Regions from separate parts of the Pediococcus sp. AC40 genome, predicted to be linked through region 2. Evidence: predicted binding sites of a transcription regulator. Region 2 holds the regulator's gene; the other holds the start of a gene.
What was found. Region 2 encodes Rex, which represses fermentation and respiration genes when NADH is low (regulators of the CRP and FNR family bind a similar motif). Its sites were predicted from a motif close to TTGTGAANTANTTCACAA; they were not measured.
Positions count from the first base shown of each region.

Region 1: the regulator Rex is predicted to act here: its motif matches at 7,298-7,315, upstream of ald (alanine dehydrogenase).

Region 1 covers NZ_CP127012.1:738,361-747,551, forward strand. Annotated here, with positions in the region: gene NL111_RS03595 (aldose epimerase family protein) at 1-255, opposite strand, end outside; gene NL111_RS03600 (GntR family transcriptional regulator) at 450-1,535, shown strand; gene NL111_RS03605 (sugar porter family MFS transporter) at 1,732-3,102, shown strand; gene NL111_RS03610 (xylulokinase) at 3,122-4,717, shown strand; gene NL111_RS03615 (L-ribulose-5-phosphate 4-epimerase) at 4,732-5,460, shown strand; gene araA (L-arabinose isomerase) at 5,494-6,918, shown strand; gene ald (alanine dehydrogenase) at 7,328-8,434, shown strand; gene tdcB (bifunctional threonine ammonia-lyase/L-serine ammonia-lyase TdcB) at 8,484-9,191, shown strand, end outside.
Region 2 covers NZ_CP127012.1:1,601,650-1,610,840, reverse strand. Annotated here, with positions in the region: gene NL111_RS07980 (DNA replication initiation control protein YabA) at 1-75, shown strand, start outside; gene rsmI (16S rRNA (cytidine(1402)-2'-O)-methyltransferase) at 77-949, shown strand; gene NL111_RS07970 (acyl-[acyl-carrier-protein] thioesterase) at 983-1,720, shown strand; gene galE (UDP-glucose 4-epimerase GalE) at 1,765-2,757, shown strand; gene tsaB (tRNA (adenosine(37)-N6)-threonylcarbamoyltransferase complex dimerization subunit type 1 TsaB) at 2,920-3,648, shown strand; gene rimI (ribosomal protein S18-alanine N-acetyltransferase) at 3,629-4,225, shown strand; gene tsaD (tRNA (adenosine(37)-N6)-threonylcarbamoyltransferase complex transferase subunit TsaD) at 4,212-5,249, shown strand; gene NL111_RS07945 (serine hydrolase domain-containing protein) at 5,265-6,242, shown strand; gene NL111_RS07940 (redox-sensing transcriptional repressor Rex) at 6,257-6,901, shown strand; gene NL111_RS07935 (zinc ribbon domain-containing protein) at 7,197-7,733, opposite strand; gene NL111_RS07930 (IS30 family transposase) at 8,073-9,146, opposite strand.

The sequences.
Region 1 (9,191 bases), 860 kb from region 2:
CATGGTTCCGTCCTTAATGCGTCCCGCGGTTCGACCGATTGCCATTCCAATGTAAAAGGGGTTATCGTAATACTTTTTAGTTTGGTCAAAACTAAGTACGAGATTTTTTCGGCCATCAGCTTGGGGGACCGAAAATTCATTTAGGATGGCTCCCATGGTGAGCACCCCAACGGAAACATTGTGGTCATTAGTTAAGCGAATTTTTTCGACCTGGTGGCCGCGAAATTGATCGAACTTAAGTATATCAATGTGCATATTTATGTACCTCCATGTTTGAAACCGTTATCATTATCCTTAATCCTAAAATTTGTCCGGATAAATGTCAATGATTTTAACGACGAATGCATAGAATTAAAAAAGAATCGGTATTAGAGATTTATCATTTAAAAATAAGTGATAACATTTTACTTATCGTATAATAAATTTGCTGTAGTAGAGGAGGAGCAATCATCGAAAAGAAGTACGAACTGGTTAAACAAGATTTAAAGGAAGAAATTTTATCGGGGAGTTATTCAATTAACGATAAATTGCCAACTGAATCAGAATTAATGGAAAAATATGACGTGAGTCGTTATACAATCCGACGCGCGGTTGGCGATTTAGAAAATGATCATTACATCTACCGGGTGCAAGGCGGGGGAATGTTTGTCGACGACTGGCAAAAATACGTAAACCAAAAGGTAGAAAATAAGGTGATTGGCGTCATCACCACCCACATTGCGGAGTATATCTTTCCGTACATTATTACAGGCATTGACCGGTTGATTTCCTCACGTGGTTATTCAATCCTCATTAGCAATACGCAAAATGATCCTGCTCGAGAAAGAAAGAGCGTCCAAAAGATGATGGATAGTAATTTATCAGGTTTGATTGTCGAGCCCACCCAGAGCGCTTTAGGCAATCCTAATCGTGATTTGTACGAGAAAATTAAAGAGTCGAAGTTGCCTACCGTGTTTATTAACGCGCATTACCCTGAATTAGATTTCCCATACGCGGAAATGGCTGATACCCGGGCAGAGAAAATCATTACTAATAAATTGATTAGTATGGGACATCAAAAGATTTTAGGCGTTTTTAAGGTTGATGATCAACAGGGTGTTCACCGAATGAATGGTTTTATTAAGGCCTATAAGGAACACCAAGACTTGGTTTATCAAAGTGAAATTGTGATGTACCAAACTTCGGATAACATGCGGTCGGTATTTACGAAAATCGAACAAATTCTGAGCCGCTCGCCAAATGAACGGCCAACTGCGATTATTTGTTACCATGACCAAATTGCCATTCAGGTGATGGCACTAGCGCGGTCCTTAGGCTTACGTATGCCGGATGACATTTCCATCTTTGGCTTTGATAACTATAAGCTATCAAAGTATATGTCTCCACAGCTAAGTTCTGTAGAACACCCGAAGGAAAAATTAGGGCGGGACGCAGCCAAGATGATTTTTGACATGATTGATGGAAAGACGGATATTCAAAATAAAATTTACGAACCTGAAATTATTTACCGAGAGTCAATTAAGGAACTATCGTAACAGTCAATTGATTAGATAAATTTAGAGGTATAGTACCAATCTTTGGTATTACACCTCTTTTTTAGTGTCCATAAGATAAATTTATGCTAATAAATTTTAAAAATTCATGTTGACTTGTCCGTATAAATATTCTAAGATGAAAGCAAGTTAATGAATACGTTTTCAAAGAAATGGAAACGGTTTAAGGAGGAATAGCATGGGCAAGGAAAAGAAAATTCCAAGTGGATTTATTTACTTCTTCGGTTCATTTGGAGGAATTTTGTTTGGTTATGACATTGGGGTAATGACTGGGGCACTCCCGTTCTTACAACACGATTGGAACTTATATGGTGACGCCGGTGTAATCGGTTGGATTACTAGTGCAGTAATGTTTGGAGCTATTTTTGGAGGCGCTTTAGCTGGTAACTTATCAGATCGGCTAGGTCGGCGGAAAATGATTTTGATTTCATCATTAATTTTCGTAATTGGTTCGCTATTATCCGCATTATCGCCGCACGATGGTCAAATTTATCTGATAATTGTTCGGATCTTCTTAGGACTAGCGGTAGGGGCAGCCTCAGCGCTGGTACCAGCGTACATGTCCGAAATGGCTCCTGCTCGTTTGCGGGGTCGTCTATCCGGAATCAACCAAACCATGATTGTTTCTGGGATGCTGTTATCTTACATTGTTGATTTCTTACTTAAAGATCTGCCTGAAACAATGGCATGGCGTTTGATGCTTGGTCTGGCTGCGGTTCCCGCAATCATCCTTTACTTTGGAGTTTTACGTTTGCCAGAATCACCTCGTTTCTTAGTTAAGAGCAACGATGTTGAAGCTGCACGGCGGACGCTAACTTACATCCGTAACGAAGCGGAAGTAGAGCCTGAATTGAAAACGATTCAAGAGACTGCTGCAGAAGAAGCAAGTGCCAATGAAAAATCTTCCTTTGCACAATTGCTAAATGGTAAATATCGTTACCTAGTAATTGCCGGGGTTGGAGTGGCTGCTTTCCAACAATTCCAAGGTGCTAACGCGATTTTCTATTACATACCATTGATCGTTGAAAAAGCTACCGGAAATGCTGCTAGTTCAGCATTAATGTGGCCGATTATTCAAGGGATTATCTTGGTACTGGGCTCGTTAGTATTCTTATGGATTGCCGATAAATTTAAACGGCGGACACTTTTGACAATGGGTGGCACCATTATGGGACTATCCTTTATCCTCCCAGCAATCTTAAACATGTTTATTAAAGATATGAATCCGATGATGATCGTAGTCTTCTTATGTATTTACGTAGCGTTTTACTCCTTTACCTGGGCACCACTTACTTGGGTAATTGTGGGGGAAATCTTCCCGTTAGCCATTCGCGGTAAAGCATCTGGGGTTGCATCATCATTCAACTGGATCGGTTCATTCTTAGTTGGTTTATTATTCCCAATTATGACGGCAAACATGCCGCAAGAAGCAGTGTTTGCAATCTTCGGAATCATTTGTTTATTAGGTGTATTGTTTATCAGAACTCGGGTACCCGAAACGAAGGGTCACAGTCTAGAAGAAATTGAAGAACAGGGACTTAGAAAATAAGAATTTGGAGATTTTGAAAATGAATATTGTAGAAATATCAAACCAAATTGAACAAGGAAACGTCGCCCTTGGAATTGAGTTAGGTTCTACCCGGATTAAAACGGTTTTGATCACTAACGACTATAAGACGATTGCTTCTGGTAGTTTTGTTTGGGAAAACCAATACAAAGACAACATTTGGACGTATTCGCTTGAAGACGTTTGGAAGGGGATCCAAACCAGTTATTCAAAAATGGCGGCCGAAGTTAAAAGTAAGTATCACAAACCGTTGACCAAAATTAAGTCGATTGGAATTAGTGCAATGATGCACGGCTACTTGGCTTTTGACCAAAGCGGCGACTTATTAGTACCGTTTCGGACGTGGCGGAATAATATTACCGAAGAATCGGCAGCCAAACTAACGGAAGCCTTTAATTTCAACATCCCTCAGCGTTGGACAATTGCTCACCTTTATCAAGCTATCTTAAATGGTGAAGACCACGTTGAAAACTTGGATTTTGTTACGACCTTGGCCGGTTACGTACACTGGAAATTATCGGGTGAAAAGGTATTAGGAGTTGGGGACGCTTCTGGAGTATTTCCAATTGATGAACAAACGGGAAATTATTCAGAAAATATGTTAGCAACTTTTGCTAACTTGCCTGAAGTTAAACCATTTAACTGGGACATCAAGCGCGTCTTGCCAAGCGTTAAAAAGGCTGGCGAAAACGCGGGACAATTATCCGCGCAGGGCGCTAAGCTACTAGATATTACTGGAAATTTGCAAGCGGGTAGTTTGATGGCACCGCCAGAAGGAGATGCTGGAACCGGAATGGTCGGGACTAATAGTGTTCGCAAACGGACCGGAAATATTTCGGTTGGTACTTCGGCCTTCTCAATGGTTGTATTAGAAAAGCCATTGAAATCAGTTCACCGGGATATTGACGTAGTGATGACGCCAGACGGGGCGGCAGTAGCTATGGTTCACGTTAACAACTGTTCCTCAGATATTAACGCTTGGGCCCAAATTTTTAACGAATTTGCGACTCGACTAGGGATTAATTTGACGCCGGATAAGTTGTACGAAGCACTGTTCTTAGAGGCGGCTAAGGCGGATCACGACCTTGGCGGATTGGTCAACTACAGTTACCAGTCTGGTGAAAATATCACCAATATCAAGGCGGGCCGGCCATTGTTTGTCCGGAAGCCAGACAGCCACTTTAACTTGCCAAACTTCATGCAAACCCAACTTTATTCTGCATTTGCGCCACTAAAAATCGGCATGGATATTTTGAGCAAGGAAGAAAATATTAAAACCGACGTAATGATCGCGCAAGGCGGATTGTTCCGGACTGCCGTAATTGCACAGCAAGTTCTGTCAGACGCCCTCAACACCCCAATTACCGTGATGAGTAATGCTGGTGAAGGCGGGCCTTGGGGAATGGCAATTTTGGCGATGTACGCTGCCGATAATCAAGGACAAAGCTTAAGTGATTATTTAGACTACAACGTCTTTAATAATCCAGAGAGCATGACGCTTAGCCCTGAACCAGAGGGAGTGGCTGCTTACAATGAATTTACTAAGCACTACGAAGCTGGTTTGCCAGTTGAAGCACGCGCCGGTGAAGTAATTTAGGAAGGGGAGATTTGATGCTAGAAAAACTTAAACAAGAAGTTTACGAAGCTAATATGCAGCTGCCCAAGCTGGATTTAGTTACGTTTACCTGGGGGAACGTCTCCGGGATCGACCGCGAAAAGGGATTATTTGTTATTAAGCCTTCGGGAGTTTCGTACGAAGAAATGAAACCCGAAGATATGGTGGTAGTTAATTTAAAGGGTGAAGTTGTTGAAGGGGATATGAATCCTTCTAGCGATACACCGACCCACACCGTTTTATATAACGAATTTCCAGACATTGGAGGAATCGTGCATACCCATTCTCCATGGGCGGTATCGTTTGCAGCGGCCGAAATTGACGTGCCAGCTTTGAGTACGACCCATGCCGACACATTCTACGGTGACGTACCGGTAACTCCGGCCTTAACTAAACAAGAGATTGAAGAGGCATACGAAGAAAATACTGGCAAGGTAATCGTTCGAGAATTTAAGGAACGGAATTTGGACCACAATGCGGTTCCTGCTGTATTGGTTAGCCAACACGGACCATTTACTTGGGGCGCCACACCGGACAAAGCGGTTTACAACGCTAAAGTATTGGAAGTTGCTGCTGAAATCGACTATCACGCTTTACAAATGACTCGGCGGAATATCGAAGTTCCTCAATACTTATTAGATAAGCACTACTACCGTAAACACGGGAAGAATGCTTACTATGGGCAAAATAATGCCAAATCTAAAGAACACGCACAAAGAAAATAAAAATATTTTTAATTAGAAAAGGAGCGCTTTAACATGAAAAAAATGCAAGATTATGAATTTTGGTTTATTACAGGTAGTCAATTCCTATATGGTGAAGAAACCCTTCGTTCAGTAGAAAAGGACGCTCGCGAAATCGTTGATAAGTTAAACGAATCCAAGAACTTACCTTATCCAGTTAAATTCAAGTTGGTAGCAACTACTGCTGAAAACATCACTCAAGTAATGAAGGATGCTAACTATAACGACAAAGTTGCCGGGGTAATTACCTGGATGCATACCTTCTCACCAGCTAAAAACTGGATCCGCGGTACTAAGTTATTGCAAAAACCATTGCTTCACTTAGCAACTCAATTCTTGAACCACATTCCATATGACACCATTGATTTTGACTACATGAACTTAAATCAATCTGCTCATGGTGACCGTGAATATGCATTTATTAATGCACGCTTGCGTAAGAACAACAAGATCATCACTGGTTACTGGGGTGATGAAGACATTCAAAAACAAATCGCTAAATGGATGGACGCAGCCGTTGGCTACAATGAATCATTTGGTATCAAGGTAATAACCTTTGCTGACAAGATGCGTAACGTAGCGGTTACTGACGGTGACAAGATTGAAGCACAAATTAAATTTGGCTGGACCGTCGATTACTGGGGAGTTGCGGACTTAGTTGAAGAAGTTAACGCCGTTGCTGAAGACGACATCAACAATAAGTACGAAGAAATGAAGAAGGAATACAACTTCGTTGAAGGAGATAATTCTTCAGAAAAATTCGAACACAATACTAAGTACCAAATTCGTGAATACTTTGCATTGAAGAAATTCATGGACGATTGCGGATACACCGCCTTCACAACTAACTTTGAAGACTTAGCTGGTTTGGAACAACTTCCAGGATTGGCTGTTCAAATGTTGATGGCTGAAGGTTATGGCTTCGCTGGTGAAGGGGACTGGAAGACCGCTGCTTTGGATCGCTTAATGAAGATCATTGCGCATAACCAACACACTGCCTTCATGGAAGACTACACCCTTGACCTTCGCAAGGGTCACGAAGCAATCCTTGGCTCACACATGCTAGAAGTTGACCCAACGTTAGCTAGTGACACGCCACGGGTCGAAGTTCACCCACTTGACATTGGTGGCAAGGATGACCCTGCACGCTTTGTCTTCACTGGTATGGAAGGCGACGCGGTTGACGTTACGATGGCTGACTACGGTGATGAATTCAAGCTCATGTCTTACGATGTTCAAGGCAACAAGCCTGAAAAAGAAACGCCACATCTTCCAGTTGCTAAACAACTCTGGACTCCAAAACAAGGTTGGAAGAAGGGTGCTGAAGGCTGGCTCACACTTGGTGGTGGTCATCATACCGTACTTTCCTTCAACGTGGATGCTGAACAATTACAAGATCTCAGCAACATGTTTGGATTGACATACGTTAACATTAAATAATTATTTACTTTGGTAAATTTTTCTAAAAGAACTGATCGATTTAATTGATCAGTTCTTTTATTATGATTCGATAAAGGGTCAAAAAACAAAGAACATAAAAATTATCAGAGAAGAAGGTTAACATTACGTGATTAGTAGTTCAATTAAGGACGTAATTTTGTGAATGTGAATCCATTATTTTTATTTTTCTAATCATTTGAGTGCCGAGATTGAACAAAAATTTGAATTAGATTAGATTATCTATATCGTTAATTCAGCATTTAATAGCGATTTGTAGAATTTTTAATAATATTTACATAACCAAATCTAAATAAACTAATTGGATTTTAATTATGCAACCGCTTTACTTCTTTGAGTAAAGTGTGCAATAATATACGTGTAGTTAAATAAATCACAAGGAAGTGTCTTTATGCAAATTGCTGTTATTAAAGAACAAAAAGAAGGGGAAGGTCGTGTAGCGGCCACGCCGGAAAATGTTCAAAAGATGGTTGATGCCGGTAATGAAGTCTTAGTTGAAAAGGATGCCGGAATCGGTGCAGGCTTTTCTAACGAAGAATTTGAAAAAGCTGGTGGGAAGATTGTTTCTCATGAAGATGCATGGAAAGCAGAATTGTGCATTAAGGTTAAAGAACCTGATGCTGAAGAATACCAATACTTTGATAAAGGTAAAATCATTTGGGGATTCCAACACCTTGCATCTTCCAAACCAACTGTTGAAGCAATGATGAAGGCCGGAGTTACTGCAATCGGTGGTGAAACCATCGTTAAGGATGGTAAATTAGAGTTGTTAGCACCAATGAGCCAAATTGCGGGGCGTCGTTCAGTAATCATGGGAGCGTATTACCTTGAAGCACAACATCAAGGGGAAGGTATTTTAGTTTCTGGAATTCCAGGAGTTATCCCTGCTGGACATGTAGTGATTTTCGGTGGGGGTAACGCCGCGACAGGCGCTGCAGACACTGCTTTAGGTTTAGGATGCTCAGTAGTAATTATTGAGTTAAACGACGACCGGATTGCTCAATTGGAAGAACAATATAAGGGTAAAGACGTTCGCGTAGTTAAATCAAACGAAGAAAATCTTGCAAAAGAAATTAAAGATGCTGATATTTTTGTATCCACAATTTTAATCCCAGGCTCAAAGCCACCGAAGTTGGTTAAAGAATACATGGTAAAAAGCATGAAGAAGGGCTCTGTAATCGCTGATATTGCGATCGATCAAGGTGGAACAGTAGAAACCATTGATCACCCAACCACTATTGATGACCCAGTCTTCATTAAGGATGGTGTGATCCACTACGCTGTACCAAACCAACCTGGTGCCGTTCCACGGACTGCTACAATGGCGTTAGCAGCTGGTAACCTTGATTATATTTTGGAAATTGCCGATAAGGGAATTGAAGGAGCAATCAAGGAAGATAAAGCTTTAGCATCTGGGGTCAACCTCTACGAAGGTAAGGTAACTAACAAGGGTCTTGCAGATTCGTTAGACCTTCCGTACACTGAACTAGATGTATAAATAGGCGTTCGAACTTTTAAATTTGCGTTTAAATTATGAGGTGAAAATCATGAAAAATAACGAACCAAGAAATGAAGTAGTTGCTCAAACCTACGATTTATTAAACTTAGATCAAATTGAAGAAGCGCGTAAAGTAATTGGTAAGTACGCACGTCGGACGCCATTAGTTCAGTCAATGTTTTTAAGTAACAATGTTGCTCATGCAGATGTATATTTAAAACTTGAAAATATGCAACTTACTGGTTCATTCAAATTCAGAGGAGCTAATAATAAGATTAACCACTTGTCTGATGAAGAAAAAAAGCATGGAGTAATTACAGCTTCAGCTGGGAACCATGCGCAAGGGGTTGCTTTAACTGGTAAACTTTCTGGAATTGACACCACGGTTGTAATGCCGGACGAAGCTCCTCAAATGAAGCGTGACGCTACGCGGGGTTACGGTGCTGAAGTTGATATTCACGGAGCAACTTTCGATGATGCTCACGACTGGATGCATGAAAGAGCTGAAAAAGAAGGAAAGACGATTGTTGATCCGTTTAACGATTCCCTCGTTTGTGCTGGACAAGGAACCATCGGGCTAGAAATCCTCGAAGACTTGGTTGATGTAGAAACCATCATTGTACCAGTTGGTGGTGGGGGGTTGATTTCCGGAATTGCCACAGCAGTTAAGTCAATCAACCCTTCCATTCACGTAGTTGGGGTTCAATCCGAAAACGTTCACGGAATGAAGGCTTCAGTAGATGCTGGTAAGATTGTA
Region 2 (9,191 bases):
GAATTCTTTGGCAAGCACCGGCAAGACGATGAAGAATGTGCTTTTTGCTTAACCGTTATTTATGGAGATCGTTAATATGTTAACCCAAAAGAGTTTTACCCCGTCATCGGCGGGGTCTTTATATTTAGTGCCCACCCCCATCGGAAATTTAGATGATATGACGTTTCGGGCGGTCCAGATCTTAAAGGAAGCGGACCTGATCCTTGCGGAAGATACCCGTAATACCCAAAAATTGCTCAACCATTTTGCAGTTGACACCAAGCAAATGAGTTTTCACGAGCACAACACCCAAGAGCGAATTCCAGCGATTTTAGAAATGTTAGCGGATGGACGCACAATTGCCCAGGTTTCGGACGCGGGGATGCCCTCGATTAGCGACCCTGGAAAGGAACTGGTGCAGGCGGCCGTACAAGCGGGCTTAAAAGTGATTCCGCTACCGGGAGCCAATGCCGGAACCACGGCCTTGATTGCTTCGGGATTAGCGCCCCAGCCGTTCACTTTTTACGGGTTTTTGGCTCGGAAACCCAAAGAACAACGGGCGGAACTAGAAAAGTTAAAGAACCATCCCGACACGTTGATCTTCTATGAAGCTCCGCACCGGTTGGCAAAGACGGTGAAGAACATCGCCGCCGTAATGGGAACGGAACGGCAAATGGTTTTAGCGCGAGAATTAACCAAGCGTTACGAAGAATTTATTCGGGGCAGCGTAGCAGAAGTTCAGGAGTGGATTGCGTCCACGGAAATCCGCGGTGAATTCGTGGTAATGGTGGCGGGAAATCCCCATCCCCAGGCTGTGGAAAACCAAGATTGGGAATCGTTAACCATTAATGAACATGTGCAAAAGATTATTGATGAAGAAAAAGTCAAACCGACCATTGCAATTAAGCAGGTCGCTAAATTACGCGGACTCGCCAAACAAGAGGTCTATGACATTTATCATCAACTTTAACTTATAATGCAAAGCAGTATTTAGGAGAGAAAAATGGCTGGAAAGATACATGAAGAAGAACACTTGGTAACCTACTATGAAGGAGACCAAACGGGAACGATGACGGTTTCCATGATGGTAAACGTAATGCTGTTAGTATCGGATAACCAAAGCCAAGCCTTAGGCGTCGGCCCCGAGGTGGTGGATCAGACCGGGCTAGGTTGGGTCATCACCCAGTACGTAATGCAGCTACGGAGATTGCCTAACGTGGGCGAACGGATCGTGGTGGGGACCCAAGCGGTGAACCACAACGACTACTTCTGCCAACGGGATTTTTGGATTAAGACCCTGGATGGGGAAAAGATTGTGGAAACTACCGCGATGTTTGTTTTGATGGACCGCACTACGCGAAGGATGCGCAAATTGTTGCCAGAAATCATTGATCCGTACGAATCGGATTACATAAAACGAATTGTCCGATTGCCTAAGTTACAAGAAATTACCGGGGAAACGAACCAGCAGGACTACGCCGTTCGTTACTTCGATATTGATATGAACCACCACGTTAACAACGCACGTTATTTTGAATGGATTTTTAATACCGTGAATGACGATATTTTAGATAACTACTTCCCTAAAATGGTTAACATTCGCTATCATGTCGAAATTCAACCTCACCAAATGGTGCATAGCGTCGTTGAGTTTGACCGGAACAGTTTGCGAAGCAGTCATCAAATTTCGGTAGGCGACACCTTATGCTGTGAAGCCAATGTTGAATGGGCACGGCGTTAAGGGTACAATTAACTTGTTTATAGTTTGGAATGGAGGAGAAGTTAATGAGTATACTTGTAGTAGGGGGCGCCGGTTACATCGGCTCTCACATGGTAAAACGACTAATTGAACAAGGCCAAGAAGTAGTCGTGGTGGACAATTTATCGACTGGTCACCGAAAGGCGGTTGACGAAAAAGCTCGCTTTTACGAAGGCGACATCCGCAACCATGTGTTTCTAAAGGGAGTTTTTGACCGGGAAAATATTGATACCGTGGTTCATTTTGCGGCCTTTTCAATCGTGCCCGAATCCATGGAAAAACCGTTGAAGTATTTTGACAATAACACCGCCGGAATGGTGGCGTTGCTTGAAGAAATGCGCGATCACGACGTTAAACGAATTATTTTCTCTTCCACAGCGGCAACGTATGGGGTTCCTGAAAAATCACCAATTGAGGAAAACGATCGCCAAGCACCGATCAATCCTTACGGGGAAAGCAAGTTAATGATGGAAAAAATCATTCGTTGGGCTGACCAAGCTTACGGAATTAAATTCGTGGCGCTACGGTACTTCAACGTTGCGGGGGCTTACCCGGATGGTTCAATTGGTGAAGATCATGGTCCCGAAACCCACTTGACCCCCATTATTTTACAAGTGGCGGCCGGTCAACGAGACCAATTGAAGATTTTTGGCGACGACTACAATACGCCTGACGGAACCAACGTTCGAGACTACGTGCACGTTTTAGACTTGGTTGATGCTCACATTTTAGCGATTAACTACCTCAAAGCTGGCAACGATAGTGACGTATTCAACCTCGGTTCTTCAACCGGTTTTTCGGTTAAGCAAATGGTTGAAGCTGCGCGAGAAGTTACTGGCGAACCAATTCCAGCTGAAATTGCCGAACGTCGTCCCGGAGATCCTGATTCACTAATCGCGGCTAGCCAAAAAGCGCGGGACGTTTTGCAATGGCAACCACAATACGATGATGTTAAGGAAATTATCCAAACAGCGTGGAATTGGAAGCAACAGCATCCTCGCGGTTATGAAGATCGTTAAATTTTAAATACGTTTTTATGATGATTATAGAAAACAATTGATAAAACATTTTACAATAGAGGCTGAGAAAAATTTTTTCTCAGCCTCTATGCGTTCCTATAGTTGTCGGAAGCCGGTTTCTGTAGGATAATGTGAGAAGGGACTAAAAGAGGAGCGAACTAAATGAAAATTTTAGCATTGGATACGTCTAACGTTGCACTTAGTGTAGCAGTACTTGAAAATGATCAATTACTGGCGATCCAAACCACTAACATTAAAAGAAATCACAGTAAACAGCTGATGCCAATTATTTCACAGACGCTAAAAACGGCAGAAGTTTCGTTAGCAGATTTAGACCGCATCGTGGTAGCCAAAGGCCCCGGTTCATACACCGGGTTGCGCATTGCGGTCACCACGGCAAAAACGTTAGCAATGACGCTGGAAATTGAATTGGTCGGCATTTCTAGTTTAGCAATGTTAGTGCCAAACGCACCTAACGACGGATTGGTAGTTCCGTTCTTTGATGCACGCAACCAAAATGTTTTTGCGGGAATTTACGAAAAGCATGGCATGGAAGTTACGCCGGTGGTTGCCGACCAGCACCTGAGTTTTGAATCTTTGCTGGCAAAAATCAATGAACTGGGACGATCGGTTTACTTTATTAATAACCATTTTGAAAAATTTCAACCGATGGTAGAAGACACTTTGCGAGTAATTGCTGAGCATTCGACCACGTTGAATAGCTTGCCGAACGCCTATGCGCTAGGTTTGCTAGGCTTGCAAAAACAAGCGTTAGAAAATTACTATACTTTTGTACCAGCATATTTACGAGTAACTGAAGCGGAAAGAAATTGGAAGGAAAAACATCCAAACGATGAGAGTAAAGAATCATATGTTCGACAAATTAATTAATTGGGCACAAGGAACCTTATTTAATCGAACGCGCCGGCTAAGGGAAGAAGCCTTCGAAATTGCACATCATAACGTGGTAATTGAAGGACAAAGCTACTTTGTGGCTCAGGCAACTAATACGGACATCCCCGAGATTTTAATGGTGGAACGGGCCGTGTATGATGGACAGACTCCCTGGGACCGGACGGCATTTGCAAACGAGCTAAGAAGAAAGGTCGACCGGTTATACTTGGTGATTCGCCATAATGACCAGTTGATGGGCTTTATCGGGGCTTCATTTAACGACCGGGCGAAGACTGCCCACATTACCAACGTGGCCATTCTTCCCGAATACCAAAATCAAGGGATTGGTTCGTTTTTAATTGAAGCAATTGTGCGGAAGGCCCAGTTTATTGAGTATAAGAAGGTTACCTTAGAGGTGCGGAAGAGTAATATTAATGCCCAGGCGTTATATTTGAAGATTGGTTTTGAAAACGTCGGTTTGAAAAAGGGCTATTACTTTGGTGACCATGAGGACGCCATCGATATGCAACTAGATTTATCGAAATGGCGGGGAGGATATCGTGGAACAAGATAGTTTAATATTAGCAATCGAATCCAGCTGCGATGAAACTAGCGTAGCGGTTATTAAAAATGGTGACACTATTTTATCAAACATCATTGCCACCCAAATTGACAGTCACCAACGGTTTGGCGGGGTGGTTCCAGAAGTGGCTAGCAGACACCACATTGAACAAATCACCCTGTGCATTGACCAAGCAATGAAACAAGCACAAGTCCAGCCAACGGACCTAAGTGCAGTGGCGGTTACTTACGGACCTGGACTAGTGGGTGCCCTCTTAGTAGGGGTTTCTGCGGCGAAGGCCTTTGCGTTTGCAAATCATTTGCCATTGATTCCGGTTAACCATATGATGGGACATATCTACGCAGCTCGGTTCGTCAAACCAATTAAATTCCCTGCTTTAGCGTTGCTAGTTTCCGGAGGACATACCGAACTAGTATATATGGCAGCGGAAAATGAATTTAAGATTATTGGCGAAACACGTGACGACGCGGCCGGAGAAGCTTATGATAAAGTAGGTAGGGTAATGGGATTAAAGTATCCTGCCGGCAAAGCAATTGATGAATTGGCGCACCAAGGACAAGATACGTTCCATTTTCCACGGGCCATGGAGCACGACGACAACTTTGACTTTAGTTTTAGCGGGTTAAAGAGCGCGTTTATCAACACGGTACACCACGCGGACCAAGTTCACGAAGAATTGGATAAAGCGGACTTAGCGGCTAGTTTTCAGCAAAGCGTGGTTGACGTAATCGTGGCCAAGACGGTCCGCGCTTGCAAAGCGTTAGAAATCAAACAGTTGATTTTAGCGGGCGGCGTTGCTGCGAACCGGGGATTACGGGATGCCTTAGACCAACAACTCAGCGCCCAATTTAATGATTTAGATTTCGTGAAGGCGCCCTTAAAACTTTGTGGAGATAATGGCGCAATGATTGGGGCAGCCGGCGAAATGCTGATGCGTCACGGAGTATTAGCCGATTTGACGCTTAATGCCGATCCGAGCCTAGAGTTTGATTGGGAACCGGGCGCGACTAAATAAAAAGAGGTGGCAAAGATGACTGAGCAAATGCACCAGATTCATCAGGTGATTGAAAAGGGAATTCAACAACACTATATTAATGGAGCTTCGTACAGCTTCATTTTACCAAACGAAATTGAAAGCCGTTACGAAGGCGTGCAGGGCGGTAAGGAAGGCAATGTGTGCCTTGATCCTTCGATGATTTACGACGTCGGTTCAATGACTGAAGTAATTGCGACCACGACCCGGATTTTTCAGCTTTTAGCGATTCAAGAAATCCGGTTAAAAGATCCGATTAAAAAGTACCTGCCAGGGTTTTCCAACCCGAATGTGCTAGTGTTGCATTTGTTAACGCACACTAGTGGGATTCCGGTGGAAATTCCGGGAATGTACCGGTTGACCGGGATTGAATTTATCAATGCGCTTTACATGGTTGACACGGATTTTGAGCCTGGCGACCACGTGCAAGTTTCTCCGTTAAATTTTGCCCTTCTGGGAATTATCATTCGGACGGTGGACGGTTCCATTGACCGGGCGGTACAGGACAAGATTTTGTATCCGTTGGCAATGACTAACAGTGGGTTTAACCTTAACCGCCCTAAGATGCGTTTTGTGCCAACGAGAAACGATCCTAAACGGGGACAAATTCAAGGCCAGGTTGAAGATCAGTTAGGATTGTTGTTAAATGGAGAAAGCGGGCATGCAGGCCTATTCTCAACGTTAAATGATCTAACGGTTTTCACCGAAATGATGATTAATCGGGGAAGTTACCAAGGCAAAGAAATTCTTGATCCGCAGTTGTTTGATGGAATCAAGAAGGTGGATGTCGACGGCCAATCGCTCGGCTGGTGCCGTTTCAAGGAAAACCGCGATGTCTTTTACGGCAGCAGCCCAACTGGGTTAATTGCCTTTAATAACCAAAATAAACATGGTCTCGTGTTGCTACACGATTATATCGAGGATGAAAAGGTCCACGTGGCAATGCGTGACGAAATATTAAAAGTTGTTCAATAGAGGATGTGGAAAAAATGGCTAATTTTAAACTTTCAATTCCGACCACCCGTCGGTTACCTTTGTATTACCGCTATTTGCGGCGTTTATCAGACCAAAAAGTAGAAAAAGTTTCCTCCGCAATGTTGGCTGAATATTTACAAATTGATGCAGCAACCATTCGACGGGATTTTTCTTACTTTGGACAAATGGGCCGGCGTGGGTACGGCTACGATGTTCAAAAGCTTTTGGAACTCTTTGATGACGCGTTAAGACAAGATATTAACGCAAACGTTGCTTTAGTAGGGGTAGGGAACCTCGGACGGGCGTTACTAAACTTCAAGTTCCACCGGGTTGGAAATGCACGGATTACCGCGGCTTTTGACGTTGATCCTAAATTGGTGAACACGGTGCAAAACCAGATTCCAGTTTATGACATTAAAAACCTAAAGGAACAAATTAAAGAACAACAAATTACCGTGGCAATTTTAGCGGTTCCTGCAGAAAAAGCTCAAGAACTTACTGACCAGCTGCTAGAAGTTGGGATTCAAGGAATTTTGAACTTTACTACGGTTCCACTGACCGTGCCAGAAAAAGTGATTGTGCAAGACGTGGACCTTTCTGTGGAACTACAATCGCTAATTTACGGAATTAACCGGCGGGAAATTGAAGAATTAGAATAAATGTATTGAAGGCTTACTGTTTATATATTGCGGTAAGTTTTTTTATTAGCTTAAGAATGGGTTATGGATACGTGGTCTTTAATTTAAAAGATAGGTGCATAAGTATATAGAATACTAAGATAGTGGAAAAATCTTAGATTTGCTAAGAAAGGGATGGATTTTTGGAAAAAGCTGGCATCTTGCTAGTGAACTTTAATTTGGTTGAGTTTCGTGCTCGTTGACTCAAAAAAGAGACCAGAATTTGTGAAAAATTCTGGTCTCTTTTTATTTGTAATTAATCAAATTTATAACTCGATTAGTTAGCTTGAGCGCCACACTTGTTGCAGAACTTAGCACCTTGAGCAAGCGGTGCGCCACAACTACCACAAAATGCGCTCGCTGATGATGCGGCATTATTTGCATCTCCGCTTACGGCGTTAACAATTTGTTGTGTGTTTTGAGCTCCTTGTTGAATTGTGCGGTCCGTTTGTGCTCTCACGTTGCGATCCGCTTGATATGTAGCTAATTTTTGGGTGAGTTTTTCTTCTAATTCTTCACTATGATGTGCTTCGAAGAAAGGTAAGTCAATTGTTTTACTAATTCCGGAACGTTCATAGTTAAACGTGGTTCTGATTCCACTACCAATTAAAAGCACCCCAACGATAATTGCGATTAGTGTCGAAAAGAATGACGAGCCCATTAGCGCTACTCCAATAATTGCAATTAATAATCCTAAAAAGATTGAGCTCAGCTTATATGATTTCGATGTGTATACGTTAGTAATTCCTGAAAGGGGAGATGAATCTTTTTGCTTACCGGCAGGAACCAAACCAAAGAAAACTGTATTTGGCATATTTACCCGTAAGAAGGCGTCATCTAGTGTAATGCTTCCCTTTACCTAAAACGCTAATAAACTAACGGAAAACGCATCGCTATCGTTTTCAACAACTGCAGATTGTACCATTGTTATTCCTCCTAAATTAACAGATATAACCATTATATATTCACAATTAAGGTTTTGTAAACCTCTTTTACAAAGTATCAGCAGGAGAAACAAGTCCACCCTGCTTCATTAATAAAAAAACTAGGAAATTTATCTAACTTTCCTAGTCGCAAATTGCAATAGTAAGTTAGCCAGTGCCGATAAAGCACACAGACGAAAGGGCTCATGGGAGTTCCAGGTGGATCAGGATTAGGCGGCGCGGCCTTTGCGCGCACGTGCTAATTCCTTTCGAAATACTTCAGCTGGTGTACAGAACTTAAGTAAGCGGCGCGGGAGATGGTTGAGCCGAGATTCAGCTTGACGGGCCAGACTGGGTGTAGCTAGATCGAGTGATTGCCCCTTAGGAAAGTAACGTCTGAGTATACGATTGTGGACCTCATTAGTGGCGCGTTCGGCCGAGCTATAAGGGTGGGCATAATAAGTCTCGGCAACACCCTCAAGCGCAGCCGTTAGCGTGGTGAACTCTGTTCCGTTATCCGCCGTGACTGTCCGCATAACGTCACCGAATTCAGCCGTAATATTTTGCATGGCATAAGCCACAGATTCAGCGTCTTTACCCTCGATCAAGCGGACAATCTCATAGCGCGTTTTACGTTCGGTAAACGTTAATAGGACACTCTCGCTACCAGCACGTTTGCCAATGACAGTATCGATCTCAAAATGACCAAACTCGTGGCGCGTTTCTACTCGCTTTGGCCGTTCTTCAATACTACGACCGAGTAGGCGCTGATGTTGGTGCGAGTGGTGCTGGGTCGTCCGGCGTTTTGTTTTTTCCAGCAGATCAAGGTTACGGATCTCCAATAGTTGCGCATCGATATAGTTGTACAAAGTCTTCGTACAGACCATTTTGGCCGGCTTAAATAACCGGTGCTTACGGGCATAACCAACAGCAGCGTCCGGAGACCAGCCCTCATGGCAGAACTTATCATCAAAGTAGGCTAAGAAGGCCGTCACTTGGCTAAATTTTAATGGACGTCCACAGTTTTGCCGCTTTATTTCATAGCGATTCTGAGCGGCTTCAGGGCTGTAAATTTCAAAGTAGTGTTTCTGATTATTAACGCGTTTAACTTGCGTGACTCGACCACGCTTGAGCTCATTATTGACGGTCTGGTGGCAGACGCCTAATCGAATCGCTATTTGCCGTGCTGAGCATCCTTCAATGTGCCAAGCGGCGATTTGACCGCGTTCGATTTCCGATAAATGGTGACCTTTTGGGCGTGGTGTGATAGACTGTTCTTGCATCAAGACGAAAACTTCTTTCATTGTTTGTTGTAGGAACTTCAATGATACCTGAATTTTTCGTCTTGG